DNA from 2 places in the Pseudalkalibacillus sp. Hm43 genome. Region 1 is predicted to be linked to the other one. Evidence: riboswitches for the same ligand, from Rfam matches in the RefSeq annotation. Region 1 holds a riboswitch; the other holds the start of a gene.

Region 1 (15,910 bases):
TTCTCCGTTAAAAAGGACGATCCGATTGATCAGGTCGATGACGTGCTCCAGCTTGTGCTCGACGATGATGAGCGTCTTGTCTTGGCTGATTGCTTTTACCGTATTCCAGATGTCTTCTGTCCCTTGCGGATCGAGCAACGCCGTCGGTTCATCCAGAAACAGCACTTCCGGTTCAAGTGCTAATACCGATGCAATCGCGAGGCGCTGTTTCATCCCGCCTGACAACGTATGGATATTCGTATGGATGTTGTCGAGCTCAAGACCCACGGCTTCTAAAAGCTGACGAATCCGTGGACGCATTTCCTCTCGAGGGATGCTCTGATTTTCCAATACGAAGGCGATCTCTTCATCCACATACGGCATGCAAAATTGAGCGTCCGGGTCCTGGAAGATATAGCCCCAGGACGCCGGTTTCTCAATCGATTCTGCTTTCATTGGCACTTCGACAGATTGTGGTATGATGCCGGATAACACTTGCAAGAGCGTCGACTTTCCGCATCCCGAAGGACCGAGGAGCAGAACCTTCTCCCCTTTTTCAATGTGAAGGGAAAGGTCCTTGAACAGCAATCCGCTGTCTCCAGGGAATTTCAAGCGGAGTTTTTCAACGTTAAGCATGTTCGCGTTCGTCTAGTGCGTCGTAATCCTCTTGGGCAGCTGGTCGGACAAGGCTCGTTACCCCGGTTTTTTCAAGCGCTTTTACAAGTAGATAAGCAGCCACACCCGCAATCAGGATCGATCCGATGATCCGAAATCCGAGGAAAAGCGACAGGTTCCAGAGCGCGAGATCCTCGATATAGCCTTTGTAGAAATCCATGATGATGGAGCCGATCGCAGAACCGATAGCTGCAAGACTGACTACCCCTACGTCAAAGCGCTTGTAGCGGAACGCCATGAATACGAGCTCCGCGAAAAGTCCTTGCACGACACCGAAGAGGAGCACTTCTAGACCCCACTCAGAGCCGACGAGGAATTCCCCGGATGCAGCGGCCACCTCTGCTAGGAAAGCGACGCCCGCCTTACGGATGATCAGGAATGCGACGGTCGCAGCCATGAACCACATCCCGTAGATGAGCTGATCGACGTGGAGTCCGAACGGTTTGACGAAATAGTAGAGCGGTCCCCATAGTTTGTATACGATTCCGAACACGATGGCGATGACGATCGTGACGAGGATATCGGTTAATTTCAGTCCTTTGTTCATGTTCATTCTCCTTTTCCAAGTGGTACAGTCTTGTTCATCGAGATCGGCCACTCTTCAAGCGTGTATGCCATATTCCAGAACTCGTATTCATACTGGCTACTAATCAGGAAATGTTCCTTCATTCGTTCGCGATCAGCTTCTGTCACCGTTTCAGCAATCTGATCAAGTCGGTCGATCTGCTCTTTCACGAGCGTTTCGAACCAGTCTCCGCCGTACGCCTCGATCCATTCTTGATAGATAGGCTCTTCCGGCTTGAACCCCTTCATCTGTTGACCGATTTCGTAGTATAGCCAATAACACGGTAAAATCGCAGCGATGATGTCACCGAGATGTCCGTTGTAAGCGGCGCGATACATGTGGGATGTGTACGCATATGCGGTCGGTGAAGGCTTGAAATTCTGGCGTTCTTCCTCTGTGATGCCGAGCTGTTTCGAGAAATTTTCATGAAGCGAGAGTTCCGCTTCGTAAGTCCCTTGCGCGTGGGCAGCCATACTTGCAGTCGTCACCATGTCGTGTGATTTCGCAGCACCGAGCGCTTGCACTTTAGCAAAGTGCGACAGATAATACGCGTCTTGCAGAACGTAATAACGGAAATTCTCGAGCGGAAGTGAGCCACCTGCGATGCCAGTTACGAATGGATGATTGAAGCTCGCCTCCCAGATCGGGTCTGCTTCTTTTCTCAGAAACTGTGAAAATTTCATTAGATCAATCCTCTCCTTTTCCAGACGACCCACTATCACCAATAAAAAAACCACTTTCCATAACGGAAAGTGGTCGTATGTTTCGGCACATAGTCGGTATATGTAACTTCCAACCACCACTTCCCTACGCTGGTATCAACCAGATCAGGTTCCAAGGGTCTTAAAGCTACACTCTAATCTCAGCCTTTATGAGAAGGCACCCCTAGTGGATCGTCTATTGAATTATATTTCGATGTAATCGTACCACTATTCTTCAGATTGTCAACTTGAAAATCGAGCAGGTGACTTTTTCTAGTAAAAGATGACTATAATTTTTCTTTAAAAATGAAATGTTGGAACATTTTCTACCTACTTGATTTTCGTTTGAACTTGGGGAACTTTCCTCTAATTTGTGGAACTTTTGCTCTGACTTGTGGAACTTTCACTTCAACTTGGGGAAGTCAGCACTTTTTTACTACACGCGCCCCAACAAAAAAGACCTGCCCGAATTCTCGGACAGATCTTATTTCACGAGCGAATTTTTAAAAGCATAGATGACAGCCTGCGTGCGATCCTGCACTTCGAGCTTGTCGAGGATGTTGCTGACGTGGGTTTTCACCGTCTTTAACGCGATGATGAGTTCATCGGCGATTTCCTGGTTCGTTTTCCCTTCCGTCATGAGCAGCAGAATTTCCCGCTCGCGGTTCGTCAGCTCTTCGTGAGGAGGCCGTGCGTTACCGCGCCGCATCTTCGTCATCATTTTCCCAGTGACCTCAGGCTCCAACACCATCTCACCGTTAAAAGTCGCACGAACAGCATTGGCGATTTCGCTCGCCTTCGACGTCTTCAGCATGTAGCTCGTCGCACCGCTCTCGAGCGCTGGATACACTTTTTCATCGTCCAAAAAGCTTGTCACGATGATGATTTTCGCTTCTGGCCACTGGGCGATGATACGTTTCGTCGCCTCAATCCCGTCCATTTCTTTCATGACCAAGTCCATCAGGATAACATCAGGTCGTAAATCCAGCACGAGATCGACAGCCTCTCCACCATCGCTCGCTTCCCCTACGACTTCAATATCCGGCTGATTCGACAAATAAGACGATACGCCGATCCGCACCATTTCATGATCATCTGCAAACACGACTTTAATCATCGTTTTCCTCCTCCTCTCGAATGACTGGAATCCGCACTTCGAGGCGTGTCCCTTTGCCCGGCACACTGACGATCTTCATCGTTCCGCCAAGCTCCAACGCCCGTTCATGCATGTTTTGCAATCCGTATGATCCAGTTTTACTCGATTCAACGTCAAATCCGACACCATCATCGACCACGCGCAGCAAAACGGTTCCTTCCCGCTCAAGGCAGAGCACTTCCAACGTGGTTGCCTTCGCATGACGGAGTGTATTCGACACCGATTCCTGTAGAATCCGGAACAAGTGGTCTTCCACACCTTTTTTCAGCTGAATGGATTCGACTTTCCATTCGATTTCTAGCGGGACTTTCTGTGCCAGTTCCATGAGCAGTTCCTGGATGCCCTCTTCGAGTGTTTTACCTTTAAGCGCGACCGGCCGTAAATGTAAAAGCAATGCCCGCATCTCAAGCTGGGACTGATGAATCATCTCTTCAACGAGGTTTAATTGCTTTCGTTCCCCGTCTGTTTTCGCAGCACCTGATTCGTTGACAGCAGACATCAACATCGAGGCGGCGAAAAGCTGCTGGCTGACGGAATCGTGCAGCTCACGGGCCAACCGGTTCCGCTCCTCACTGACGACTTTCTGGATCCGTTTTTCTTGGTCCTCCGCACGCTCATTGGCAAGTTTTTGAGAAAGCTTCGTCTGTTCCGACACGTGCTGTTGCACTTTCTCTACCTGTTTCCACATCAGCTCGATTTCCTGCGTTTTTGAGACGGATGGCTGCTCCTCGACAGGTCGTCCTTGGCCCAATTGTGTCAACGCGGCCGTCATTCCTTCGAGCTGCTTACGCCAATACATCCCTGAAGTGAGTCCAAACGCAACGCCGACTAGAATGCTGACTCCAGGTGCAAACAAGATGAATGGCAGATCGAGGATTTTCTTTTTCCATAACAAGGACCAGCTCGGCAACGGATAGGCGAGTAAAAACACGCTCAACAACAAGATGAAAACTGTAGTCGCAAGCGCAATGCCCCAGACAATTTGGCGATGCACGATAGTCATGTCCGCTTCACCTCGAGATCTCCGACGATCATGGAGGTGACGATTTTCACCTTCTGTTGGGCTTGATCGTAGCTTTCAGACTGGAAAGAGACGGTCTGGTTCAGCATTTTCGGCTCATGATGCTCGAAGATTTTGCCGGTACCCGCAATGACAGAATGCGTCGCACTCACGTCCATTTCATACGGCACTAAAATTTTCACATTGCCGATGAAGCCTCGGATGACGATGACCGATTCGCCCTTCGGCAGGACGGTGTTGCTCAGGTCGATGATCGTATCTCCGATGCCGCATTGGATGTTCACGTCGTGCCATTCATATGCGTGATCAGGCGTCGATTGCCGCCCGAACAGCATATTTTTCATAAAAGGAGTGCGCTTGATCGTCGGTCCATCGCTTGCAACCGTCGGATTATCCTGGATTGTCGGCTCGATGTAAGACGGCGCTTGCTTGGACTGCGCAAACCGAAGCACCGCATAAATCAATATGGCAAAAAGTAAAAACTTGATGGCAAGCGTGTTCAGGAGCGTGACGAAAAATCCGATGATACCGCCCCAGAACAGCAGCTTACCGAAGGAAGACCGATACTTTTTCCGACCGATGTAAATCGCACCAGCTGCGATCGCTAAAAGGATGATGGCATCCGGTCCTTGAAATGAAAGTTCAAGCAACAGCAAAACTACGCCGATGATGATCAGCCAGCTGATGTGATCTGTTTTTGTCTGCGTCATTGTATAGTCCCCCTCCCGATGCACGTTCATTTCTATATGGACACTTTTCTTTTTTAGAAAAGTTTCTGCTCTATTTTGAAGAAGGCGTAGCAGTACCACGCCTTCCTTTTAGCATACCATTATTCGTTTAGACCGTAGTAGGATTTTCCTGATTTTTCATCTCTTTTTCAAGCTGGGCGATCCGCGCGTCAATCGTGTGGCGGTGATAGCCTGTGTTCACTTGATGCTCGAGGCGATCAAGGTAGCGCTCCATTTCGTCGAAACGTGAGAACGATTTGTTCGTGAACTGGTTCGATGCCATCACTTTGTCCATTTTATGGTGCGCGCGCGTCATGTTCTCGCGGCCCATCAGCTCCATGCGCTTGATGTACATATCCTTCAGCTTGTGCTTCATTTCCTCGTATTTCTGTTCGAGATCGTCTAGCTGCTTTTCAGCCTGCTCTTTGGATGTCTTGAGGCGAGCAGATCGCGCGCTGTATTGCTCGTATTCTTGCTGAGCGAATTTGTGCAGCTCTTCCTCTCCTGCTTTTGAAGCGATCTCCGCTTGATACTTCCGCTTTTCTGTCAGTTCTGCCGCTTTTTCATATTCGCGGGTGAATTCTTCGCTGAGCAGATATTGTCGTTCAACGAGCTTCCGGACTTTCTCGACTTCCTTTTCACATTCGCGCAAATATTGGTTCAGGAGCGCAATTGGATTCTTTCGCTCTTTATCGTCGAGCATTTCGTGGAAATCCGCTTCGATTGTATTTTTGATACGGTTAAAAAGTTTCGCCATCTTTCATTCTCTCCTTTTTGAGATTAGTTAGTTACGGTTCAATTCGGCCCATTCGCGTTCAAAGTTCGTGAACGGATCGTCGTCTTTCGGTTCAACTGGTGTGCTGTCGTCCTTTTTCCATTCCTTGTACACGATATATAAGATGTACAGGGCAGCGATTCCTAGGATGGCAGGTACATTGGATGCTGCGACGCTTAGTGCAATGAATCCTACCACTGCCCAAAGCACTTTCTTGGATGTCTGATCAGTCTTGGTGAACTGCTTGACGGAGTAGTAGAGGACGACCAAGCTGATCGCGAGTCCGATGATCGGACCGAGATTCGCGATTGCGATGATCGCAGCGATTGCTCCTAGGATGAAGAGTCCTAACTTTTTCATCGATTTTGTTCCCTCCTTCTTTTCTTGTTTCTATCGTACCTTGGTTGCGGTTTTCCTATAAGGAGCCTCAGCTTTAACTTTCACTAAGACCTGAGACGTAGAGGGGAGTAAGTGAAAAGCTGTTCAGTACCAGGCACCATTCCGGAAGCCTTGTGTCACAAGGGATGAGGAATGGTGCCTGGCACCGTTTTGAATGCGTTGGGTGGCAAGGAGTTTGATTCGGTGCCTGGTACCTTCTTCTGCTCTTTTATTAAAAGTCGGGGGTGTTTTAGAAAATCTAGGCAGGGTTTTAGAAAAACGACTAGAGGTTTTAGAAATAAAGGGGTTCGTTTTACAAAAATCGCCCTTAGTTTTATAAATCGGGTACTTTTACTACAGAAAGCCGCTCACCTCACTCCACCTGAAATTCATATCACACAAAAAACACCCGCCACATGTTGTGACGGGTGTTTTTTAGTTTGGGGGATTATATGGGTTGTTTTCACTGTCAGTTTTATTTAAACGACTTCACACCAAGATAGTGCTCTTGCCAATAATCAATGGTCAGGTCGCTGACTTCGACACCATCTGAGCCGGCGTGAATCATCTTGTTATCGCCGATGTAAATTCCGCTGTGAGAAGCGCCTTCCGTGTCATATGTTCCTTCGAAGAAAACAACATCTCCGACTTCTGGCGTTTCAACCGTTTCACCATCGTATTTCCACATATCGCTTTCTTTGCGGTGAAGATCGACTCCGACTTCACCAAACACGTACTGGATGAAGCCACTGCTATCAAAGCCGTCTGGTGTTGTGCCTCCCCAGACATACGGCGTTCCAATCAAACTTTCTGCAATCTCCACTACTTCTGATTCCGATGCTTGATCATCCTCACTCGGTTGGAGGTCCACGGAATTCGTCGTTTCCGATAGTGCTTCAAGTGTTTTAGGACCCGCGATGCCGTCAGTCGTCAGACCACTCTCCGCCTGAAAATCCTTCACCGCTTGCTCTGTGATCGGTCCGAAAATGCCATCGAGGTTATATGTATAATAACCCAGCTTTTCCAACTCCGTTTGCAGCGTTTCTACTTCTTGACCACGATCTCCTTTTTCAAGCAAATCCACTGTTGGTTGACTAGTAGATTCACCTTCTTCAACAGGCTTCGAATCCGCATTCGCGAACACCCCGTCACTCATGACTGGTGAAAGCGCCAGTGACGTTACCAAAGCCGTTGAAATCACATACTTTCGTGCAGACACTCTTGATGTAAACATTCCATTCCTCCTCAGTGAACTTTGTTTCACAATCGTGCTGAACCTGCTTGAAAAAACCTTGTCTTTCAAGCATGCATCCAGTCTATCAAACAAGTTCTGTAATGAGGTTGCACCCGTGTTAAGGGGGCTTGATATTCTTTTTACACCGCAAAAACCCTACCTCTGCAAGCAAAAATCGCACTCAGCAATCTTTTTCACACATAAAAAATACCCACCACAACGTGTGATGGGTTCGTATTTTGTCATATATATGGTTTTTCCTGATAAAAATAGATCGGTTTGACAGTTCGGTTCTTATACGGTTTATGGAAAATATGGGTCGTGGCTGGAGACATCGGCGGAATGAGCCACACCCAATTGCCAGTCACATCTCTCCCACTCGACTCTTCCTTCTCTTCGAACTTTTTGAATTGCTGCGCGGCGGTATGGTGATCGACGATGCTCACCCCATCGGCTTTGTAAGAATGGAGCACCGCGACATTCAGCTCCACCAACGCCCGATCCTTCCAGAGCGTCGCATTCGTACTCCGGTCCAGATCCAGAATTGACGCCACTTTTGGCAGCAGATCATAGCGATCCTGATCGGCTAAGTTCCGCGCTCCGATCTCCGTCCCCATGTACCAACCGTTGAATGGCGCAGCCACATACTCGATCCCGCCGATTTCAAGCTTCATGTCAGAAATCATCGGCACCCCGTACCACTTCACATTCAGATCTTCAAATGCCTCATAGTGCGGATGGCGGATCGGCACTTCTAGCACCTTGTCATGAGGAATGTCGAACCACACCGGATCTTCACCGCACACCTGAATGACATGGGGCAACACATCGAAATGGGTCCCTTTTCCCTTCCAACCGAGTTCCTGACATTTTTTCGTAAAATCAATCGACGCCGGGTCTCCGACAAATCCATACTCCGTTTCATATCCTGCATATCTAATCAGCTGGTGGTTCCATATCCGCACCGGGTCTTCTCCATTTTTACGAGGCTTAAAAATAGTGATCGTCGAGCGGATCTTCCCGCCGTTCGTCGCATAATCGATGTGCCTCAGAAGCGCATCGCGCACCTCTTCTGCTGACTCCGCTTCCCGTTCATCAAGCACTTTCAAGCTCTCCCAGAACAACCGCCCGATACACTTGTTGCTGTTGCGCCAAGCGACACGCGCGCCGTACTCGATCTCTTCAAATGTATGTTCATAATGCCCGGTCTCCTCAATCTCCTGCAGCACTTCATCCTTGCGCTCGTGGATTTCGTGCTCTGGTTTACCGAGCTCTGTATAACAATTCATGATGAATTCCATTGCTTCATGTTTCAAAATATCGCTCAAGTTGTACCCTCCAATGAAGCTGGGGCTAAACTCCCAGTCCGTCATTGTTTCAGTATAGCACGAACAGGTACCTTTCATCCTAGCGAGTGCTTGCCGTGTCAATTCGTTACAGGAATCAACTTCTCTCTGTAGAAAACAACTTTTAAGGAGGCGATGGTAAAATGAATGCAATCCATGAGGTGATCGAGCAATATTTTGAAAGCTGGAATAGAGCATTTGAAAGCAAGAATGGCGAGGAAATCCGCACGTATTTTTCCGATAGTTTCGTCGGGTATTGGGGGAATTCCGAGGTCGAGCAGCCGATGGTGTATGACCGTGATTACGACCTCGAAACGGTCCTGGGCCAGTATGGGGAGGCACGGAAAAGCTTCGAACCGTTCTCCATCACCGAACGGAAAACGGATGAAGAATACCTGGTGATGGGTACAGAAATCAATGTAGTCAACGGTGTTCCGCACCCAGCGAAGTGCATGTTCGTCTGGCAAAAAGAGAACGGATCGTTGAAATTGCGGCGCGAATTCATCGAACTGGAGAGATAGGTGGTATACTAAGCAAAGGCAAGTGACTACATATCTTTTGAGGTGTAAAAATGAACGGACAAAATCGTAAGGACATATCAGCTGGCTTAGAGGTTGATATCGTATTGAAAAAAGACCAACGAACAGGGAAACGGACACGCGGAGTCGTCAAAGATATCCTCACGAACTCCAGTTTCCACCCGCATGGCATCAAAGTGAGGCTTCAAGACGGCCAAGTCGGCCGAGTTCAGGAGATTATCTCTGGAAAAAGCGATTGATCAGAACGAAATCGGCATCGATTTCGGCCATTTGAAGGCTTGTTTTAGAAAAAATGGGGTGAGTTTTGCAAAAAACGGGACTGGTTTTGCAAAACTTCCGTATTGTTTTAGAAATTCCGCTCGCGGTTTTAGAAAATCGTACCCCCGTTTTAGAATTCGGGTCTTTTTTCCTAGAGCCCACTATCAGTAGAGGGACTGTCTTCACGACAGTCCCTCCTCATCTTACTTTTTATAAAACAGATAGAGCCCGAAGCCGAGCGTGTCCCGGCCCCAGCGCAAGTAAGTGTTGCGCCACTTGCGGATCCGATCGCTCATCCATCCGACGTCCGAGTCGTCCGGATGCTCGACGCAATATTTTTCCACCGACGATGAATAGAGCCATTCATAATGATCCCATTCATCTTCGTTGGTGACGGCTGCCCACATTGGAATCAGCCCGAGCTCTTCACCGACCCGGATGTTCTCCGCATGGGTGTGAAGCTCCTCCTCTTTCGCTCCGAGCGCTTCTAGGTACTCTGCCTCAGGCTGCTGCTTCCAGTATCCTTCACCAACCAACAGATAGCCTCCTGATTTTACCGAACCACTCATCGCTTCCAACGTAGCTCGATAATCTCCGATCGCATGCGTCGCTCCGAGACAGATTGCAGCATCGAAAGTCTCCTCATACTGCGTCATCACTTGCTTCGCATCTTCATTCACGATTTCTAATCGGCCGGTGTCGATCCGAGGAAATGCATTGTCCCGAGCCTCGTCAATGAACGCTTCCTCAATTTCTATCGCTGTTCCGAACAACTCATAGCGCTCGATCAAATCGATCAACACGCCACATTTTCCGGCACCGATATCGAGTACGCGCGCATCTTTACGGAACGGAATCTTATCGAGCACACCCATCAATTTGTCATGGCTGATCGGGTTACAGATCTGATGATTTTCGTGCGCAATGACGGAAAACTTGTTCCCCACAAGCATGCCCCCTCTTCTCTAGTGATCGTCTACCATTTCTCCTGCGTAAAATTTCTTTTTCTCAAGGCGCAAATCGAGTTTGTTCGCGATGCGTTTCAACGTCTTCTCCTCGGCTGGTGTCACAAGCGATACGACGGTTCCACTCGCTCCCGCTCGTCCGGTTCGACCTGCGCGGTGTAGATATTGATTTTCGTCTTCTGAAATGTCGACCTGAACGACATGAGTCAGCCCTTTAATGTCGAGACCACGCGCAGCAACATCCGTTGCCAGCAGCAAGTTCGACTTGCCTTCCCGGAATTGCTTCAACGCGGTTTGCCGCTCCGTTTTTTTCATCTCACTGTGTAAAAGGTCGGCCGGAACACGGTTGTAATCGAGTTTTTCTGTAATCACGGAGAGTTCACCAATCTCGTTCCCAAAGGCAAGACCTTTCACACCTTTCAAACGGGACAGCTTCTCCAGGTTTTTGATTTTATCGCGACGGTCGCTCACCACATAAACATGCTGAACGTTTGTGTTTTTTCGCGGCTTACGGTCCACTTTCAACACTTTCGGTTCGACCATGAAGCTGCGTCCGATTTCCTCTGTTTTCTCCGGCATTGTCGCGGAAAAGAGTAGCACCTGGCGTTCAGCAAGCGTCGACTTGATGATCGATTCGATCGTCCCGATATGCTCAGGGACGAGCAATTGGTCCCCTTCATCTAAAACGATCGTTTTCACTTCATGCATCTTCAGCTTTTTCGACTTAATCAATTCTTCGACACGTCCAGGCGTCCCGAGAATGACTTGCGGGCTCTTCTTTTTCAGCTTTTCGATCTGCCGTTTGACGTTCGCCCCGCCGATGAGGGATGCGCCGGAAATGCCACTGCCTTCCGCCCACTTCTGCACCTCTTCGAAAATCTGCATGACGAGTTCTCGTGATGACGCCATGATCAAGGCTTGGGGGTCCTTCGATTTCGGATCCACTTTTTCTAAAATCGGCAGCAAATACGCGAGGGTTTTACCCGTACCGGTCGGGGATTCTGCGATCACATCCGTCCCTTCCAGGATAGCCGGAATCGCTTCATTCTGGATTGCGGTCGGTTGTTCGAACTGGGATTTCTCCCATGCTTTTTGTAAAAATGGCTGAGTGATGTTCAGCGTTTCTAACGTGCTTGTCATATTTATATCTCCTTTAATGAAGGGTTCATCCAATTTCTATTGTCGTCCGTTACGGAAACTTACATACAAAACACTTCCCTACTAGCCTACACCATGTCCTACTCCATGAATAGTGGCGAACCGGCAAAGTCCTCAAAATCCCGACAAGGAATTTTTTCCCAACAGTCGAATACAGTGATAAACCCAACTTTCAAGGAGGATATGATGACCAACGATACAGCTTTACTACAGGAAAAGTTCAGAGACAACCCTTACGCATATTTCGATCAGTTCCGGAACAATCCGATTGAAACCGTCGATTTTCTGGGTTTCCGCACCAATGTTGCAACCGGCTATCAAGAAATTGAAGCGATCCTGAAGGACCCTCGGTTCATTAGAGAATGGCGTAAAGTCGCTCCCCCTGAACAAGTCGTCGAGCCGCCAAAACGAGTGCAACCCGTCGTTTACCTGATGAACAACATGATGCTGTTCCGTGATGCTCCGGACCACACCCGGTTAAGAAGTCTCGTCAACAAAGCGTTCACGCCACGGATGGTCGAACGGCTTCGCCCGCAGATCGAAGAAATGGCGGATGACCTCATTGAACGAATGAAGCAGAACGATGAGCATGAGCTGATTAGGGACTTTTCCTATTATCTACCTGTTGTCGTAATCGCCGAACTGATCGGCGTTCCGCGTGAAGACCGCGAGTACTTCCGGAAATGGGCAGACGCGTTCGTCCGGTTCATTGATTTCAATGCCGATTATGAGGGGATGGAATTGGTCGCGGACGATATCCGTGATTCCGCCGAATACTTCCGCTCGCTCATTCAGAAGCGTCGAGTCGATCCCCGTGAAGACTTGATCAGCGGGTTAATTCAGGCGGAAGAAGCTGGCGATTCGTTGAACGAAGACGAAATGGTCGCGACGTGCCTCCTGCTCATGATTGCCGGACATGAAACGACCGTGAACTTGATTTCGAACGGATTTTACCTATTGATGAAGCACCCTGAGCAGCTCGCTTTGTTAAAAGCAGACCCTTCCCTAGTCCCGAATGCTGTTGAAGAAACGCTCAGGTATGAGCCACCGGTCCTCTTCACTTCGCGCATCGCCTCGGATGACATGGAGATGTTCGGCAAAGAGCTGAAGAAATCACAGGAAGTCATGGTTTTGCTTGGCGCAGCCAACCGCGACCCTCGGGTGTTCGAAGAGCCAAACACCTTCGATATCACGCGTAAAAACATCAAGCATCTCTCCTTCGCATCAGGCCCGCACTTCTGCCTGGGCGCACCGCTCGCGCGACTTGAAGGGCAGATAGCATTGGTGAAGCTGGTCACCCGCCTGCAGAACCCGACGCTTTTACAAGAACCGGAGTGGCGGGACAACATTATCTTCCGTGGGTTCAAGACCTTGCACATCAACGCAGGTGTGATCTAAGTTTTCAATGTAAACAAGAGTGGGTACACAGTTAGTAAAAGGAGGGAAAGGATATGAATATCGTCGTACTAGGCGCTGGTGCCATCGGTGCTTATTTCGGAGGAAGATGTCAGGAAGCCGGTCATTCTGTGCAGTATTTGGTCCGCTCCAACCGCGCTGATCAGTTAAGGAAGAACGGCTTAAAGCTATACAGTAAATGTGGAGATTACGAGGTTGAAGACTTACAGATTGCTGAAGACCCGGAGGATATCCACCATGTCGATGTGGTCATCCTCGCTGTGAAAGGTTATCACCTGAATGAAGAATTGATGTCGAACCTGAAGGTATTGGTACGTAAAGGTGCGGCCATCCTCCCGCTATTGAACGGTATTGAACATATCTCTTACCTACAAGATGAACTAGGCGAAGAAAACGTCATTGGCGGTTTATGCTATATCATTTCAACTCTGGATGACAACGGACACGTCGTCCATTCAAGTAATCAGCACGACTTGATCTTCGGTCCTCTTCATCCGTCACAAACGGAACTGTGCAAGGAGCTTGAGGACCTGTTCGACCACGCCAACATGGCTGGTGTATTGAGCAGCAACATCCTGCTCGGTCTATGGAACAAATACATGATCATCACAGCCTTTTCCGGCGTGACGACCGCAGGTGATGTGAATCTCGGTACGCTCCGGGATACGTCGAAAACGATGAAGCTTACTGAAGAAGTGCTGCATGAAGTCAAGCTGCTCGCCATTGCGAACGGCATCAACCTGACGGAAGATCATATTGAAAAAGCGAAAGTGTTACTGAGCGGTTTTCCAGATGAAGCGACATCCTCCATGCACCAAGACAAAAGGAAAGGCATGCAGATCGAGGCGGATCACTTGCTTGGTGGTGCATTGCGTATGGCTGAAAAAGAAGGCTTGAAACTGCCTCACATCGAAACGCTCTACGCACTTCTGAAACCGTACGAATTGGAAATGAAATAACAATTACTTGATGTTTGAAAGTATTTTTAGTGAATTAAAGGATTTTCAAGGTTTCCCCCGAAGTAACTTAGTAAAGGGATTAGGTTAAAGGGGTGATTCACTTGAAAATTATTATGAACGAACTTTTCCGTGAGGAGAAAAGTATCCATGTACTTTATGCGTATCATGGCATGGAAAATTACATCAACATGGTTGTGAAGTTTACCCAGGACGGCATTCGAGATGGAGATTATGTCATACTGATTGAAAATGATCCTCTCTTCCGGAGGATTAAAAAAGTGTTAGAATCAAAACTGACGCAAGAGGAAATGAAATATGTTCACTGGGAGAATAGTTTTGACTTCTATTTCTCGAGCGGCAGCTATCATCCTCCGGCAATCTTGGAATACTTCAATAATATGATTCAACCCTATTTACAGACTCAATCAACATTCCGGACGTGGGCACATGTCGAATGGGCTTCCATGGAAGAACCTCTTCATATCATTGAAGATTTGGAAAGACCAGTAGATGAAGCAGTAAGGCAAATTTCGTTTCCGTTGATTTGTGCTTATCAGGGAGAGCGTATGCCTGATTACCTTAAGAAGATTTTGATGGAAACACACCCATATATTTTGATGGAAGATGACTTCGTCACTTCCGAACAATATAAGAGAACCGTTGAAAAGTAGGAACCTTCTCATGCATGAGAAGGTTTTTCCTTTATTGATTTCACACAAAAAAGCTGTCCCGGAAGAACGATCGCTCTACATCGTTCAGTCCATGGGACAGCTTCTTTATTTCTGTATTATGTTTGCGGCTTTTCCTTTTTCCGTTTCTCTGTGTACTCTTTGGCGAGTTTGACCGTCTTCGAAATGACCTTCTGAACATCAATACCTTTTTTGCGCAGGTTCTCGATATGAATGTCTGTACTTGTCATGCCTCTCAAACACTCCAATCAAAATTTTTAGAAAATTTTCGGCCGTTCAGTTCAAGTCTCCACTTCATGTATACCCTAATTCTGTGTGCTTAACCCTGCTTTTTGATGTTTCATCCAATCTTTACGTTTTTAACTTAAAAAGGTTTCAACATTTTTTATCCATTTCAATTTTATCACAATTGCCTAGCATCTGTGTTTGTCCTTTTCATGGCACTTCTTGCGTGTTGTACACATTTTTCGTACCAATGGACTATTTTGTGGGTCCGTATTTATTCGACTTTTCAACTAGGAGGTTTTTGGGTATGGAATAAAAAGACATTATAGAGATAAAGTTTGAAGGGAGTAAAGTCGTGGATATTATATCTTGGATTGAAACATGGGTAGCCAACGCATCGAACTTTTTATGGACTTATCTTCTTGCATTTTTACTGATTGGAACAGGGATTTTCCTGACCATCAGATTGCGGTTTTTCCAGTTCCGTTTTTTCGGACATGTCCTGAAAAACACAATCGGACAAATCTTCAGAAAGGACAAGCACGAAGGGACGATCACTCCGTTCCAGGCATTCACTTCAGCACTCGCCTCGACCGCTGGTGCGACGAATATCGTCGGGGTTCCTATCGCGATTGCACTCGGTGGACCTGGTGCGCTCTTCTGGATGTGGCTCGTCGCCCTGATCGGGATGGCCACAAAGTATTCCGAAATCATGCTTGGGGTCAAATACCGTGAAAAGAACAAAAAGGGGACTTGGGTCGGAGGACCACAGTATTATATTAAGAAAGCTCTAGGCTGGGATAAAGTCGCCATCGGTTTTGCCTTTTTCCTCATGATTGAAGCGATTCCGAGCTTGATGGTCCAATCCAACTCCATCACCACCCAGGTGGAAGGCGCATTCGGTTGGAGAACCGAAATCACAGGCGCAATCATGTGTGTGCTCGTCGCACTCGTCGTGTTCGGAGGTATCCAACGGATTGCAAAAGTGACCGACAAAATGGTGCCATTCATGGTACTTACATACTTAGCTGTCGCATTGACGGTCATCTTTGCAAATGTTGGTGAGCTTCCAAGCGTGTTCGGCCTCATTTTCACGCACGCGTTCACACCGATTTCAGCAGCAGGCGGTTTTGCCGGAGCAGG
Region 2 (15,910 bases), 1.1 Mb from region 1:
CTGTTGACTGAAATCGTCTATGGTACGGTACAGAGGAAGAACACATTGGATTTCTATCTGAAGTCCTTCATTAATAAACCATTGACCAAATTGGATGACTGGGTAGTCGTACTTCTTCGATTATCGCTCTATCAAATGGTCTATTTGGACAGAGTACCGGATCATGCAATCATCAATGAGGCTGTAGCGATTGCCAAAAAGAAAGGTCATAAAGGTACATCCGGTTTCGTCAATGGTGTGTTACGGAATGTTCAAAGAAAAGGCGTTCCACCACTTGCATCCATCAAGGAAAAAGAGTTACAATTGGCGATTGAGTGTAGTCACCCGGAATGGTTGATTAATCGCTGGATCGACCAGCTAGGTGAACAAAACACGATGGACATGTGTACGATCAACAATCTGCCACCTATGGTTACAGCAAGAGTAAACAGGCTGAAATCGACGGTCCAAGAAGTCATTGATCGACTCGAGAAAGAATCGGTTGGTGGAAAACCGAGTGAAGTTACACCAGATGGAATCAAGGTCACATCCGGTAATTTGCCGAAAACTGACGTATATAAGTCCGGTCTTTTGACGATCCAGGATGAAAGTTCGATGTTAGTCGGTTACGCAGTGGATCCCCGAAGTGGCGAAAGAGTGCTGGATGCTTGTGCCGCTCCTGGTGGGAAAACGACCCATCTTGCTGAACGGATGGACAACGAGGGTGAAATTACAGCCATCGATTTGCATGAACACAAAGTTCAGTTGATTGATGAACAGATTGAACGACTCGGATTGGAAAACGTCCAAACGATTGCCATGGATACTCGTAAAGCGGCTAACCTTTTCCAAGCAGAAAGTTTTGACAAGGTGCTTTTGGACGCTCCGTGTACTGGGTTCGGAGTCATCCGGAGAAAACCTGATATCAAGTGGTCCAAACGGCCGGAAGATATCGAGAGGATTCAACAGGTCCAGTACGATTTGCTCGAATCAGTCGCCCGAGTGCTAAAACCAGGTGGATTATTAGTGTATAGTACCTGTACAATAGAAGCAGATGAAAACCGTAATCAAATCGAGCGGTTCCTGCAAGAACATCCAGAGTTTGTCTGGGACGTCTCATTTTACGAACGAATGCCTCAATCCGTACAACCTTACATTTCAAATAACAAAGGTGAGCTGCAAGTGCTCCCACAATACTTTGATAGTGACGGATTTTACATTGCATCCTTGAGGAAAAAATAACAGAAAAGGCGGTGATGGAACATTGTTAAAACCGTTAACCGAGAAACAAACGAATCCTGATATCAAGAAATCGATCTTTTCATTAGGATACGAAGATTTGAAAAAATGGCTGAAGGAGGAAGGAGAACCTTCTTTCCGAGCAAAACAGATTTACGAATGGCTCTATCAGAAACGGGTTGAATCTTTTCAAGACATGACGAACCTTTCTAAAGGACTTCGAGAGAAGCTTGAAGAAGAATATGTCATCACACCATTGAAAACCATCATCAAACAAGAATCAAAAGACGGCACGATCAAGTTCTTGTTCGAATTGGAAGATGGTTACTCGATCGAGACCGTGTTGATGCGCCATGAATATGGAAACAGTGTTTGTGTTACGACACAGGTAGGCTGCCGATTAGGTTGTACATTCTGTGCATCCACACTAGGTGGATTGAAGCGTAACCTGAAGGCTGGAGAAATCGTATCACAAGTATTGGAAGTACAACGTGCTATGGATGAAACGGATGAGCGGGTCAGCTCTGTTGTCGTTATGGGTATCGGGGAACCATTCGATAATTATGAAGACTTGATGAGCTTCTTGAGAATCATCAACCATGATGAAGGTCTGAACATCGGCGCACGTCACATTACGATTTCTACAAGTGGAGTCGTACCAAAAATCTACGATTTCGCTGATGAAGGAATGCAGATCAACTTTGCCATTTCCCTGCATGCCCCTACAACAGAAATCAGAAGTCGCCTCATGCCTGTCAATCGAATGTACCCACTGGATGACTTGATGGATTCCATCCGGTATTACATCCGTAAAACAGGTCGCCGGGTGACATTCGAATATGGTTTATTCGGTGGTGTGAACGATCAAGTGGAACATGCAGAACAATTAGCCGACTTGATTTCGGATATCAAATGCCATGTGAACTTGATTCCAGTCAACTATGTACCAGAGAGAGATTACGTCCGTACGCCTAAGAATCAAATTTTCAAATTTGAGCGTACCCTGCGTGAACGCGGTGTCAACGTAACGATCCGTAGAGAGCAAGGGCATGACATCGATGCTGCTTGTGGTCAGCTCCGTGCAAAAGAGCGTAAGGACGAAACGACGTAAATAGAGGTGAGGAAGGTTGTTAAAGGCATTCTTTCAGACAGACCAAGGTAAAGTGAGACCTCACAATGAAGACAGCGGGGCAGTGATTCCGATCTCTGCCTCCGATGTTTTTGCTGTGGTTGCAGATGGAATGGGTGGACATCAAGCTGGAGATGTAGCCAGCCAAATGGCAGTCCATTTTGTCAAACAGCATTTGGATACATACATAAACGAGAAAGAAACATCATCAGAAATCATTCATTCATTAATTGAAGACGCTAACAAGGAAATTTATTCCTATGCACAAAGCCATCCTGAATGCAGAGGGATGGGGACGACCGTAATCGTATTGCGTGCAAAGGGGAATGAGGTCCACCTGGGACACGTCGGTGACAGTCGTTGTTACCGGATCCAAGGAGAGGAAATCATCCAACTGACGGACGATCATACACTCGTCAACGAACTTGTGAAGTCCGGCCAAATCACGGCTGAAGAAGCGGAATATCACCCAAGGAAGCATGTCGTCATGCGGGCACTTGGAACAGATCCTGAAGTTGATATCGATGACTTGACCTATGAATGGTCATCAGGGAGCTATCTCCTCATTTGCTCGGACGGGCTTTCCAACAAGGTTTCATCACAATCCATCGTGGAAGTCGTCAATGGAGAGGCAACCATTGAAGAAAAAGCCAATCAACTTGTCAATATGGCGAATGACGCTGGTGGCGAAGACAACATCACCCTGATCCTATTGCATAATGATGTCGCTCCTGAAGAAGGTGCGTCTGAATGATCGGCAGAAGAATCAGTGATCGGTATAAGATTTTAGAGATCATTGGTGATGGTGGTATGGCGGTCGTTTATAAAGCTGAAGATCTGATCCTTGATCGAATCGTCGCGGTTAAAGTATTAAGGTCCGAATATTCAACAGATGAAGACTTCATCCGGAGATTTAGAAGAGAAGCTGAATCTGCAACAAGCTTGAACCATCCAAACGTTGTCAATATCGTCGATGTAGGTGAGGAAGAACAGATCTACTTCATCGTGATGGAGTATGTGGAAGGGCAAACACTCAAACAAATCATCCGCGATCGAGGACCGTTATCGCCAGAACGATCCATTGAAATCATGAAACAGATCTCTTCGGCTATTGCACACGCCCATGACCATCACATCGTTCATCGGGATATCAAGCCACATAATATTTTAATAGATAAAAAAGGTAACGCCAAAGTGACGGATTTCGGTATTGCGTTAGCGGCTACTTCAGCGACCATCACCCATACGAACTCTGTCCTTGGAAGTGTTCATTACTTTTCACCTGAACAAGCTCGAGGCGGAATAGCCAACAATAAGTCTGACATCTATTCGTTAGGTGTCGTTTTATATGAAATGGTCACAGGGAGATTGCCGTTTTCAGGTGAATCTGCCGTGTCTGTGGCGCTGAAGCATTTACAAGAGCAATTTCCGGAACCGAAGTTGCTTAATCCTGATATACCTCAAAGCCTGGAAAATATCATACTGAAAGCGATGGCGAAAGATCCGAGTCAACGGTTTGATAGTGTAGAAGATTTTGGGGAGAAGCTGGAATTCGCTCTCCAGCATCCAAATGAACCTAAGCTATTCATTGATGAGGATGAAGAAGCGACAAAGGTGTTGACCCCGATCGGGAGTTCAAAGGAGCAAGTGAAGCCAGCAGCAGAACCTCCTAAAAAGGAAACCGAGGCTAAGGCGCCATCTGAACCAAAGAAAAAGAAGAAAAAGAAAAACTGGATCGCTATCCTTGTAGCCATTTTTCTGTTAGTCGGAATTGCAGGTGTCGCTGCATTGACGATTTGGCCGGAAATTCTACAAACAGAAGAAGTACCTGTACCGGACGTCATCAACATGTCTTATACAGATGCTTATGAAAAATTGAAAGATGCCGGTCTCGATCCCGAGAAAGAAGAGCAGCCGAGTGCAGAGGTCAAGGAAGGAAATGTGATCAGGCAAACACCTTCTGCTGGTACGAATGTAAAAGAGAACCACAAAGTGACGTTGTTTGTCAGTACCGGTCCTGAAAAGTTCGAAGTTGAAAATTACGTCGGTCAAGAGGAAGAGGACGTGAAGCGGACGAATGTAAATGACCTGTTCAAAAGCGTGGAAACGACGAAACGGGTAAGCGAGGAGTATGAGGAAGGTGTCATCCTCGACCAATTCCCTGCAGCAGGGGAAATGGTGATTCCTGGTCAAGAGGTTCTGATTTTATATGTGAGCAGTGGACCGCCATCATTCGATTTAGCCGATTTGACCGGTAAAACGATTGAAGAAGCAAAAGTTTATGCTGAAGAGAACGGACTCACTATTAAAGAAGCGAGTGAACGGGAATACTCTGAAGATGTGAAAGAAGGAAGCATCATCAAAACCGATCCATCTGCCGGTTCATCCGTCCGTGCAGGAGATGAAATCACCGTCACCTTATCGAAAGGTATTCCAGATCCGATATCAATCAAAGACATGGTAGAGGTTGAAATCGAGGAAAATCCAGGAGAAGGTGATGGACAAGGTAATGAAAAGGATAAGAAGGAACCGAAGAAACATAAGGTTAAAATCGTCACGAATGATGTGAACGGTGAAAAAACCATTATTGAAGAAGAAATCAAAGAGACGAAGATGTACGAAATCCCATTGACGATCGCCTATAACGAAGAAGGCAGCTATAAAGTATTTGTCGACGGTGAAGAATACTATAGCGAGTCGTATACGTATGAAGAAGCGAAAAAATTCCAGAATGGAGAGTAGATGAACTGCATGCCAAAAGGAACGATTATTAAAGCGTTGAGCGGTTATTATTATGTGAAAAGTGAAGGTGAAGTGTATCAATGTCGTGGCAGGGGCAATTTTCGGAAACGAAAGCTGACCCCACTAGTTGGTGATGATGTTGAATTCGAATCAAGCAATAAGACAGACGGTTATGTCTTAGAAATCCTTGAACGGAAAAATGAGCTCATCAGACCACCGATTGCCAATGTGGATCAGGCACTTCTCATTTTTTCAGCACAAGAGCCAGCGTTCAATACGCTCCTTTTGGATCGGTTCCTCGTCCATATCGAAGCTAATGATATCTTACCAGTAATCTGTCTCAGTAAGCTGGATTTACTCGATCAACCGGAAGAACTTAAGGACGATCTTAATGTGTATCGAGAAATCGGATATGAAGTAATTGAAACTTCTTCTACCGAAGAAATCGGACTTGAAGATGTTCGAACCGTTTTTGAAGATAAAGTAACGGTTGTTGCTGGACAATCGGGTGTCGGTAAATCGACCTTGTTGAATGCGTTGAATCCAGAGTTGAACTTGGAAACGAACCAAATCTCAAATCACCTCGGACGTGGGAAACATACGACCAGACATGTCGAATTGATTCCTTTCGGGGAAGGATTAGTAGCGGATACACCAGGGTTCAGTTCTCTTGATTTTGTAGATATGGAACCTGAGGACTTGACGATTTATTTTCCTGAAATGCGTGACAGACGACCGGATTGCAAATTCCGAGGATGCACACATACATCCGAACCGAAGTGTGCAGTGAAAGCCGCGTTAGCGGATGGAGAGATTGCGCAATTCCGTTATGAACATTACGAAAAGTTTTTACAAGAAATCAATGAACAAAAGCAACGGAGGTACTGACGATGACGAAAATAGCACCATCGATCCTTTCTGCTGATTTCTCGAAGCTAGGAGAAGAGATTAAAGATGTTGAACTAGGTGGCGCGGATTATATTCATGTGGATGTGATGGACGGACACTTCGTACCGAACATCACAATTGGACCATTGATTGTAGACGCCATTCGCCCGGTTACGGATCTCCCTTTGGACGTCCACTTGATGATTGAAAACCCGGATCAATATATTCCGGAGTTCGCGAAGGCCGGCGCGGATATATTATCCGTCCATGTAGAGGCTTGTCCACATCTCCACCGGACGATTCAATTGATTAAAGACCAAGGGGTGAAAGCGGGCGTTGTCCTCAACCCTCATACGCCTGTCAGCATGATTGAGCACATCATTGACGATGTCGATCTTGTTTTGTTGATGACGGTCAATCCTGGTTTTGGAGGGCAATCCTTCATTGAACAAGTTCTTCCAAAGGTGAAGGCAGTATCGGACCTGTGTAAGGAAAGAGGACTCGACATCGATATCGAAATCGATGGTGGTGTCAATCCGGAAACCGCAAAGCTGTGCCGCGAGCATGGTGCCAATGTCCTTGTCGCAGGTTCTGCGATTTACAAAAAGGAAAACAGGAAGGATGCAATCGAAGCCATCCGTGGTGTATAATGTGGAGTAGAAATTAAATAGTTACAAAGAAACCACTAGGGGAATCTCCGAAAGAGATTGAGAGTGAAGTGTAGGCTTCTGACCCTGAGAACCTGAACAGGATCATACCTGCGGAGGGAAGTTGGCTTTCAATCGATAATAGATAGATAAAATTATTCGAAAGCGGCTGTCCTCTTGGGCAGTCGCTTTTTTATTCCAGATCAGTGATTTCTTTGTAGAGATGAAGGGGAGAGAGAATATGAGAAACCGTAATTTATTGATGGCGGAAGTTGCCATCATGGCAGCATTAGGAATTATATTAGGATTTATTAAACTGAGTGGTCCCTGGGCATTCGGTGGTTCTGTATCACTAGAGATGGTTCCAATTTTTATCATGGCATTCCGTAGAGGGTTATTTCCTGGCGTCCTGACAGGTTTGCTCATTGGACTTCTACAACTAATGATTAATCCATATATCTATTATTTCTTACAAGTTATCCTGGACTACCCACTAGCATTTTTATTGGTAGGATTAGCTGGACTCACAAGACCAGGCTGGAGTGATACTTTTGGCAAGCGAGTCTTTATGATCATACTTGGAACCTTTATCGGAAGCGTGTTACGACTTGCCAGCCATGTTATATCGGGCGTTGCATTCTTTGCAGACCAAGCACCTGAAGGAACACCTGCATTCATGTACTCGTTCCTATATAACATTTCATACATTGGCCCAACATTCGTGTTGACAGTCATTTTACTCGTGTTGTTATCTAAGACTGCTCCTAAACTGATTCATGGAGAGTGATAGTATTGAAGACGATTTGCTTAGTTTCAGGAGGGCCTGAGTACTTGCTACCTGAACAGATGGGTAAGGAAAATGCGATATTTATCGGAGTAGATGAAGGGATTCTTTTTCTTCAGAAAAGAAAAATCGTTCCCGCAGCTGCTTTTGGTGATTTCGATTCCATAACAGACGAAGATATCACTGCTCTTAAAGATGAACAAATGGCGATGTTCACATTTGAACAAGAAAAGGATATGACGGATTTGGAACTGGCTTTGCAATGGGCATTCGAACAAGATCCTGATCGTATTGAGTTATACGGCGCAACGGGGGGCCGGCTCGATCATGAGTTGATCAACATGCAACTGCTGAAGCAAGGTCTCGATCGGGGAATTGAAACGGTGATCATCGATCGAACGAATGAAGTGATGATGAAAAATCCGGGCCATTACTCGTTGGAGCATGACGAGCGATACCCTTATATATCCTTCATCCCTTTTAGCGCTGAAGTGAAAGGGATTACGCTGGAAGGATTCAAGTATCCCCTCGATCAAGCTGAACTAGTGTGGGGTTCGACCCTCTGCATTTCAAATGAGCTTGTAACAAAAAAAGGTACTTATTCATTTGAAGACGGCATAATTATGGTGGTAAGAAGCAAAGACTGATTTGCAAACGTAAACTCCTGGTACTTTTTTTAAGTAGACGAATATACTTAAATAGAATGTTAATTTTCCGAAGAGATTGGGTGCGGAAACTAACGTTGGAGGAGGCGGAATCATGAAATTTTATACCATCAAACTGCCGAAGTTCTTAGGGGGATTTGTAAGAGCGGTCCTAGGGTCCTTTAAGAAGGGGTAAGCAAAAAAGCACCAACCGAGGTGCTTTTTTGTTTTGTCTATGCGGTACTCGAAACTGAGAAAAAGCCGAAATCGGGGTGCGAATGAGACGTTTGCGGTACTCGAATATACGAAAAAGGACCGGAAGCGAGGTGCTTCAGGTCCCAGAAATTAAAAATGAACCCGATCTTGGGTTCATTTTCTTTTCATACAATTAAACGCGCTCTACTTTACCTGATTTCAAGGCACGAGCAGAAACGTATACGCGCTTCGGCTTACCGTCAACAAGAATACGAACCTTCTGAACGTTCGCTCCCCATTTACGTTTCGTAGTGTTCAATGCGTGTGAACGCTTGTTTCCAAAGCTTGTTTTCTTACCAGTAACAACACATTTTCTAGCCATTATGAATGTACCTCCTTTATTGCAAATAAGAGAAATAATGCAGTTTATAGTTTATACGAAAACACTACACTATAGTAGCACGAGTGTTCTTAGATTGCAACAAGCATTATCAAGTTTATTTACTTGACATGATATTGGCCAATATTGATATTTTCTTTTAAAATGTTAGATATTATAGTAAAATGACACTAGTCATAGGTATTAAATCCAAGGGAGGATTCTACATGTCTATAGAAATGAAAACTAAGTATGGAGAAATTGATATCTCTAACGATGTGATCGCTACGATTGCAGGTGGAGCCGCAATCGATTGTTATGGTATTATCGGAATGGCATCGCAAAAGCAAATTAAAGATGGCATTACAGAGCTTCTAGGACGTGACAATTTCAGCCGTGGAATCGTCGTGCGCCAAGAAGAGGATGAAGTACACATAGACATGTATATCATCGTCAGCTATGGAACGAAAATTTCTGAAGTAGCTCACAATGTTCAAACAAAAGTGAAGTATACGCTTGATCAAATGCTCGGATTATCAGTTGATTCCGTCAATATCTTTGTTCAAGGCGTGAGGGTGACGAACCCGTAACGAGGAGGAAGAATTCGTGACAGAGAAGAAGTTAGGCGGGAAAAAGCTTTCCCAGATGTTTATCTATGGGGCGGACAATCTTAACAAAAATGTGAAGATGGTCGACGCCCTGAATGTATTCCCGGTTCCGGATGGAGATACAGGAACCAATATGAATTTGACCATCACTTCTGGTGTGAAGGAAGTGAAAGGTCTTGACACGGACGATGCAGGTTTGATTGCATCTACATTCTCTAAAGGTCTTTTGATGGGAGCGCGAGGAAATTCTGGTGTTATTCTTTCCCAGCTTTTCCGAGGGTTCTCTAAAGCACTTACAGGGAAAAAATCAGTGGACGCAAAGCTGTTTGCGGAAGCATTGGAAGCCGGAGTGGAAACGGCATATAAAGCAGTCATGAAACCTGTAGAAGGGACAATCCTTACAGTTGCAAAGGATGCAGCGAAGAAAGCATCTAAGGCAGCCCGTAAAACGGATGATCTCGTTTCCTTGATGGAGCAAACGTTGAAGGAAGCGAAAGAATCACTTGATCGTACACCGGATCTGTTACCGGTTTTGAAGGAAGTCGGTGTCGTTGATTCTGGCGGTCAAGGACTCGTCACGATCTATGAAGGGTTTTTAGCTGTACTTGAAGGAAAAGAGTTGCCAGAAGTAAGCATTTCCGGACCTTCTATGGATGAACTGGTAAGCGCGGAGCACCATAAAGCTCAAATGCACATGAAAACGGAAGATATCCATTTTGGATATTGCACGGAGTTCATGGTCAAGTTCAAGAAAGAGAAGACGGATCAAAATCCGTTTTCTGAAGACGATTTCCGTAACGAGCTGAATGAACATGGTGATTCTTTGCTCGTCGTTTCGGATGAGGAACTTGTCAAAGTTCATATACATACGGAAAAGCCGGGAGATATGCTGTCTCTTGCGCAATCGTATGGAGATCTGATCAATATTAAGATTGAAAACATGCGCGAGCAGCACACGGCAATATTAGAAAGTGAAAAGGACGAACCGAAAGTCAAAGTCCAAGAAAAGAAAAAACCTTTCGGCATCATTACAGTATCAATGGGATCGGGCATTGAAGAATTATTCAAGAGCCTGGGAGCAACTGTCGTGATTGCAGGAGGTCAAACGATGAATCCAAGTACGGAAGACATCGTGAAAGCCATCGAAGAAGCGCATGCTGAAAAGCTGATCATCCTACCGAACAACGGGAACATCGTAATGGCAGCAGAACAAGCAGCTTCTGTTGTAGATGAAGACGTTGCTGTCGTTAAGACGAAAACAGTTCCACAAGGTATTTCAGCCCTACTGGCCTTCAATCCAAGCGCATCTCTTGAAGAGAATCAAGAGAGTATGACTGAAGCGGTTGGCCATGTGAAATCCGGTCAAATCACGTTCGCAGTAAGAGACACGTCGATTGATGGCGTGGAAATCAAAAAGGACGACTTCATGGGTATATTCGATGGGAAAATCGTTACGTCGAAGAAGTCCCAGAAAGAAGCGGTGGAAGCTCTCTTGTCTGAAATGATTGATGAAGATGATGAAATCGTCACAATCATTTATGGCGAAGATGCCAATCAGGAAGATGCTGAAGCGCTAGAAGATTATATTACGGAGCACTACCCAGATGCGGAAGTTGAAATCCATCCGGGTCAACAACCCATCTATTCGTATATCATTTCCGTTGAATAAACGCTAAACATATTCCTACCATGATCTTTCTGAAGACCGATCGGGTAGGAATATTCTATATCAGGGGAGTTTTTCCATCATAGTTCCAAAAAACCGCTTATCCTGGAGGAATGTAGGATGAAGTTTAAAAGCGTTTTTGATATCATCGGACCAATCATGATCGGTCCTTCCAGTTCACATACAGCCGGTGCAGCCCGAATCGGCCGGGTAGCGCGCTCATTATTTGGACGTAAACCGGACTGGGTACATATATCCTTTTACGGTTCCTTTGCAAGGACCTATAGAGGTCATGGGACCGATGTAGCCATTGTCGGTGGAATCCTAGACTTTGATACGTTCGATGAACGGATCAGTGAATCTTTGAAAATCGCAAAGAAAGAAAAGATCAAAGTGAAAATGACGGAAGAAGATGCTTTGACCGACCATCCCAATACAGCTCGGATACGGATGGGGGATGAGCAAGGGGAGCTTGAAATCGTAGGGATTTCAATCGGTGGTGGAAAGATCGAAATCATTGAGTTGAACGGTTTTGAACTTCGATTATCCGGTAATCATCCAGCTCTGCTCGTCGTCCATAATGATCGATATGGGGCGATTGCAGGTGTTGCCAATCTCCTTGCCAAACTGGAAATCAACATCGGACATATGGAGGTCGGCAGAAAAGAAGTCGGTAGTGAAGCGTTGATGACTATCGAGGTCGATCAGAACTTGGAAGATTCCGTCCTAGAAGAAATTGAAAAGCTACCGCACATCATCAAGGCAACTCGAATTCATGAATAAATAGAAGGGTGGTTATCGATATGATGTTCCGTAATGTCAGTGAATTGGTTGAACGAGCCGTCTCAAAGAATATCCCGATTTCTGAAGTGATGATCCAGCAAGAAATGGATGTGACTGGGCGAGATCGTGAAACCGTGATGGACCTGATGGAAAAAAATCTTGATGTCATGGAGCAAGCGGTTGAAAAAGGTATCAAGGAAGGCGTGAAATCCCATTCCGGCCTCACCGGCGGGGATGCTGTCCTTTTGCAAAAATATATCGAGAGTGGAAAAAGTCTTGCAGGAACTACGGTATTGGATGCAGTCAGTAAAGCAGTAGCGACGAATGAAGTGAATGCTGCGATGGGCACAATCTGTGCAACACCGACCGCGGGTTCTGCTGGCGTCGTCCCAGGTACCTTGTTTGCGTTGCGAGATAAACTTCACCCGACTCGCGAACAGATGGTCAGATATCTGTTCACTTCTGGCGCATTCGGATTTGTCGTGGCGAATAACGCATCCATATCTGGTGCTGCTGGAGGATGTCAAGCTGAAGTCGGATCAGCGACTGGAATGGCTGCAGCAGCCATTGTGGAACTTGCAGGTGGCTCCCCTGAGCAATCTGCACAGGCGATGGCAATTGCGTTGAAGAATATGTTAGGGCTCGTTTGCGATCCTGTCGCTGGGCTCGTGGAAGTGCCTTGCGTAAAACGAAATGCAATCGGCGCAAGTATCGCCATTACCGCTGCAGATATGGCTTTAGCTGGCATCACTAGTCGAATTCCATGTGATGAAGTCATTGACGCTATGTATAAGATCGGCGAATCCATGCCGACAGCATTGAAGGAAACTGCACAAGGAGGATTAGCGGCGACTCCTACAGGTAGAGAGCTAGAAGCGAAGATCTACGGAGTTCCGTTAAAGAAGAAATAATGGATTTGAATCAACCTGTTACCCAAGTGAAAGGGATCGGTGAAGCTCGTGCGGAAGAGCTTGCCGATCTGAACATTTATACAATTGAAGATCTGCTCTTGTATTTTCCTTATCGTTATGAGGATTTTCAAGTAAAGGATCTGACAGAACTTAAGCATGATGAAAAAGCGACTGTAGAGGGGAAGGTTCATAGCGAACCTTCTTTACGCTATTATGGCCGGAAGAAATCAAGATTGACCGTCAAAGTCCTTGTTGGCAAGTATCTCGTCACTGCAGTCTTTTTCAATCGAGCTTTTTTGAAGAAGAATTTCTCGATCGGGCAACCTGTGACGATCACTGGGAAATGGGATCAACATCGACTGACAATCACCGGGCAGCATGTTACATTTGGTCATCAGGAACAGGATGAAAAGATTGAGCCTGTATACTCTGTTAAAGGAGATTGGACGGTCAAACGTGTGAAAAATGTCGTCCATCAAACCGTTCATCAATATGTCCGATACATCGAGGACATATTACCGGAAGAGAAGCGACAGCAGTACAAATTGATTGAGCGGAGGCAAGCGGTTCAATGGATTCATGTCCCCGAGAGCCATGAGCATCTGAAACATGCAAGGAGATATTTCGTGTATGAGGAACTGTTGCTTTTCCAATTGAAGATGCAATGGTGGCGCAAACAAGAAAAGGAAAAAACCGATGGAAAAGCGAGAGCATTTGATCAAGCCAAGCTGCAAGCGTTCATCCATTCGTTGCCTTTCCCATTGACGGGAGCCCAACAACGTGTGACAGATGAGATCCTTAAAGATTTGAGCTCCCCATATAGGATGAATCGGTTACTTCAAGGTGATGTCGGTTCGGGGAAAACGATTGTTGCCGCAATTAGCATGTATGCATCAGCAACCGCAGGAATGCAATCCGCTCTGATGGTACCTACAGAAATTTTAGCTGAGCAGCACTATGAATCTTTGACCGATCTTTTTAAAGAGATGGACATCCAAGTAGAGCTGTTGACGAGTTCTATCAAAGGCAAGCAACGTGCAGAAATTTTGAAACGGGTGAAAGAAGGGGAAGTCGATTTCCTAGTCGGTACACATGCTCTGATTCAAGGAGAAGTTCAATTTCAAAATCTCGGTCTCGTCATAACGGATGAACAACATCGGTTCGGTGTGAATCAACGGAAAGTGTTACGGGAGAAAGGCATTACTCCTGATGTTCTGTTCATGACCGCGACGCCTATTCCACGAACGTTAGCCATTTCTGCGTTCGGAGACATGGATGTGTCGACCATCGATGAGATGCCTGCAGGTAGAAAGCCGATCGAAACCTATTGGGCTAAGCACGGCATGTTGGATCGGGTGCTGGCTTTTATCCAAAAAGAACTTGAAAATGGAAGACAAGCCTATGTCATCTGTCCGTTGATCGAGGAATCGGATAAGATGGATTTCCAAAATGCTGTAGATGTGCATGCGCAGCTTCAACAATATTTCACGGATTTCAATGTCGGTTTGATGCATGGAAGGTTGGCTGTCGATGAGAAGGAAGAGATGATGACGAGGTTCAGTAAGAATGATGTCCAAGTTCTCGTATCGACGACGGTCGTTGAGGTCGGAGTGAATGTTCCAAATGCTACCGTCATGGTCGTCTATGACGCCGAGCGCTTCGGGTTGGCCCAACTTCACCAATTGAGAGGACGTGTCGGACGTGGTGATGCGCAATCCTACTGTATCCTGATTGCAGATCCAAAATCGGACGTAGGAAAGGAACGTATGCAAATCATGACCGAGACGAATGACGGTTTCGAGCTTTCACAACGAGATCTCGAACTTCGTGGTCCAGGAGACTTTTTCGGCAAAAAGCAGAGCGGACTCCCGGAATTTAAAGTTGCTGACTTAGTGCATGATTATCGTGCACTCGAGTTTGCCAGACAAGATGCAGCAACGATGGTCAATTCCGATGTATTTTGGAAAGAAGATGAGTACGCTTCTTTACGTAATTGGCTGATGAGTCAGGTTGAGCATTGGGAAGAGCTTGATTAGTCCTCTTATCCTTGAAAATGAGGACTAATCATTATATACTACTTTTAGTACCTACTCATAAGAGTAAGAGATGGTGAAGTAATGAAGCGTAATAAGAAGGAACGTCAACAAGTGTTGAAGGAGACCATTCTAATCAATCCTTTCATTACAGATGAAGATTTAGCGAATCAATTCCAGGTCAGCGTGCAGACCATTCGTCTGGATCGGCTGGAACTCTCGATTCCAGAGTTGCGGGAAAGGATCAAGAATGTAGCTCAGCAACAATTAGATGAAGTCAAGGCTCTTTCCATTGAGGATGTCATAGGTGAAATCATCGACTTGCAGCTTGATGAGTCAGCTATCTCGATACTCGACATCAAACAAGAGCATGTTTTCTCAAGGCATAATATCGCACGTGGTCATCATTTGTTCGCACAAGCCAATTCATTAGCTGTTGCAATCATCAACGATGAACTGGCGCTCACAAGTAAATCGGATATACGATTTACGAGACAGGTGAAAGTTGGCGAGCGTGTAGTTGCTAAAGCAGTGGTCCAAGAACATCAAGCTGATCGGACAATTGTCGAAGTGAGAAGTTATGTAGAACAAGAACTGGTCTTCGAGGGCATTTTCACAATGTTCCGTTCGAATAAAAGGCAAACAGAAGGGACGTAAAAGGATCGATGAGAATTGCCATTGATGCAATGGGAGGTGACCATGCACCAGAGCAAGTCGTTCTGGGTGCCATGGAAGCCGTCAAAGAATATAAAGATTTAGAGATCACATTGGTCGGTGACGAAAACGAAATCAAGAAATATTTAAGTGATTCCGACCGATTGAACATTTTACATACAACAGAAAAAATTACGAGTGAAGATGAACCTGTCAGAGCTGTAAGAAGGAAAAAGGATGCATCAATGGTCCTTTCTGCTGTCGAAGTGAAGGAAGGTCGAGCGGATGCTTGTATTTCTGCTGGGAACACTGGCGCGTTGATGACGACCGGGCTTCTTCACGTAGGTCGAATCAAAGGCATTGATCGTCCAGCACTTTCACCTACATTACCTACGCTAGACGGACAAGGATTTGTGTTGTTGGATGTCGGTTCCAATATGGACGCAAAAGCAGAACACCTATATCAGTACGCCTTGATGGGTACGGTTTACAGTCAAAAAGTAAGGGATATAGAACGCCCGAGAGTCGGTTTGCTGAATGTTGGCACTGAGGAAGGGAAAGGAAATGAACTTTCCAAGAAGACCTATCAGATGTTGAAAGACTCAGAGCACATCCAATTTGTCGGAAAT

Evidence for each region. Region 1 has a riboswitch for thiamine pyrophosphate ahead of tenA (thiaminase II). Riboswitches for the same ligand answer to the same signal wherever they lie in the genome.
Region 2: linked by a shared signal. The riboswitch ahead of thiT (energy-coupled thiamine transporter ThiT) and the one ahead of tenA (thiaminase II) in region 1 are both predicted to bind thiamine pyrophosphate.

Annotation. Positions count from the first base shown of each region.
Region 1 is NZ_CM135129.1:1,983,333-1,999,242, forward strand. Features, by position in the region: gene ACXQIQ_RS10575 (ABC transporter ATP-binding protein) at 1-615, opposite strand, end outside; gene ACXQIQ_RS10580 (ECF transporter S component) at 608-1,201, opposite strand; gene tenA (thiaminase II) at 1,204-1,902, opposite strand; TPP riboswitch at 2,007-2,116, opposite strand; gene ACXQIQ_RS10590 (response regulator) at 2,405-3,037, opposite strand; gene ACXQIQ_RS10595 (sensor histidine kinase) at 3,030-4,079, opposite strand; gene liaF (cell wall-active antibiotics response protein LiaF) at 4,076-4,807, opposite strand; gene ACXQIQ_RS10605 (PspA/IM30 family protein) at 4,935-5,582, opposite strand; gene ACXQIQ_RS10610 (lmo0954 family membrane protein) at 5,610-5,960, opposite strand; gene ACXQIQ_RS10615 (C40 family peptidase) at 6,454-7,212, opposite strand; gene ACXQIQ_RS10620 (nitric oxide synthase oxygenase) at 7,455-8,531, opposite strand; gene ACXQIQ_RS10625 (nuclear transport factor 2 family protein) at 8,702-9,079, shown strand; gene ACXQIQ_RS10630 (YwbE family protein) at 9,130-9,336, shown strand; gene ACXQIQ_RS10635 (SAM-dependent methyltransferase) at 9,559-10,302, opposite strand; gene ACXQIQ_RS10640 (DEAD/DEAH box helicase) at 10,321-11,460, opposite strand; gene ACXQIQ_RS10645 (cytochrome P450) at 11,635-12,876, shown strand; gene ACXQIQ_RS10650 (ketopantoate reductase family protein) at 12,930-13,853, shown strand; gene ACXQIQ_RS10655 (MEDS domain-containing protein) at 13,946-14,524, shown strand; gene ACXQIQ_RS10660 (hypothetical protein) at 14,641-14,772, opposite strand; gene ACXQIQ_RS10665 (alanine/glycine:cation symporter family protein) at 15,132-15,910, shown strand, end outside.
Region 2 is NZ_CM135129.1:868,636-884,545, reverse strand. Features, by position in the region: gene rsmB (16S rRNA (cytosine(967)-C(5))-methyltransferase RsmB) at 1-1,221, shown strand, start outside; gene rlmN (23S rRNA (adenine(2503)-C(2))-methyltransferase RlmN) at 1,283-2,329, shown strand; gene ACXQIQ_RS04710 (Stp1/IreP family PP2C-type Ser/Thr phosphatase) at 2,346-3,101, shown strand; gene pknB (Stk1 family PASTA domain-containing Ser/Thr kinase) at 3,098-5,089, shown strand; gene rsgA (ribosome small subunit-dependent GTPase A) at 5,099-5,977, shown strand; gene rpe (ribulose-phosphate 3-epimerase) at 5,980-6,627, shown strand; TPP riboswitch at 6,655-6,763, shown strand; gene thiT (energy-coupled thiamine transporter ThiT) at 6,866-7,411, shown strand; gene ACXQIQ_RS04685 (thiamine diphosphokinase) at 7,471-8,055, shown strand; gene spoVM (stage V sporulation protein SpoVM) at 8,168-8,248, shown strand; gene rpmB (50S ribosomal protein L28) at 8,441-8,629, opposite strand; gene ACXQIQ_RS04670 (Asp23/Gls24 family envelope stress response protein) at 8,854-9,216, shown strand; gene ACXQIQ_RS04665 (DAK2 domain-containing protein) at 9,233-10,903, shown strand; gene sdaAB (L-serine ammonia-lyase, iron-sulfur-dependent subunit beta) at 11,021-11,683, shown strand; gene sdaAA (L-serine ammonia-lyase, iron-sulfur-dependent, subunit alpha) at 11,707-12,594, shown strand; gene recG (ATP-dependent DNA helicase RecG) at 12,594-14,630, shown strand; gene fapR (transcription factor FapR) at 14,712-15,284, shown strand; gene plsX (phosphate acyltransferase PlsX) at 15,293-15,910, shown strand, end outside.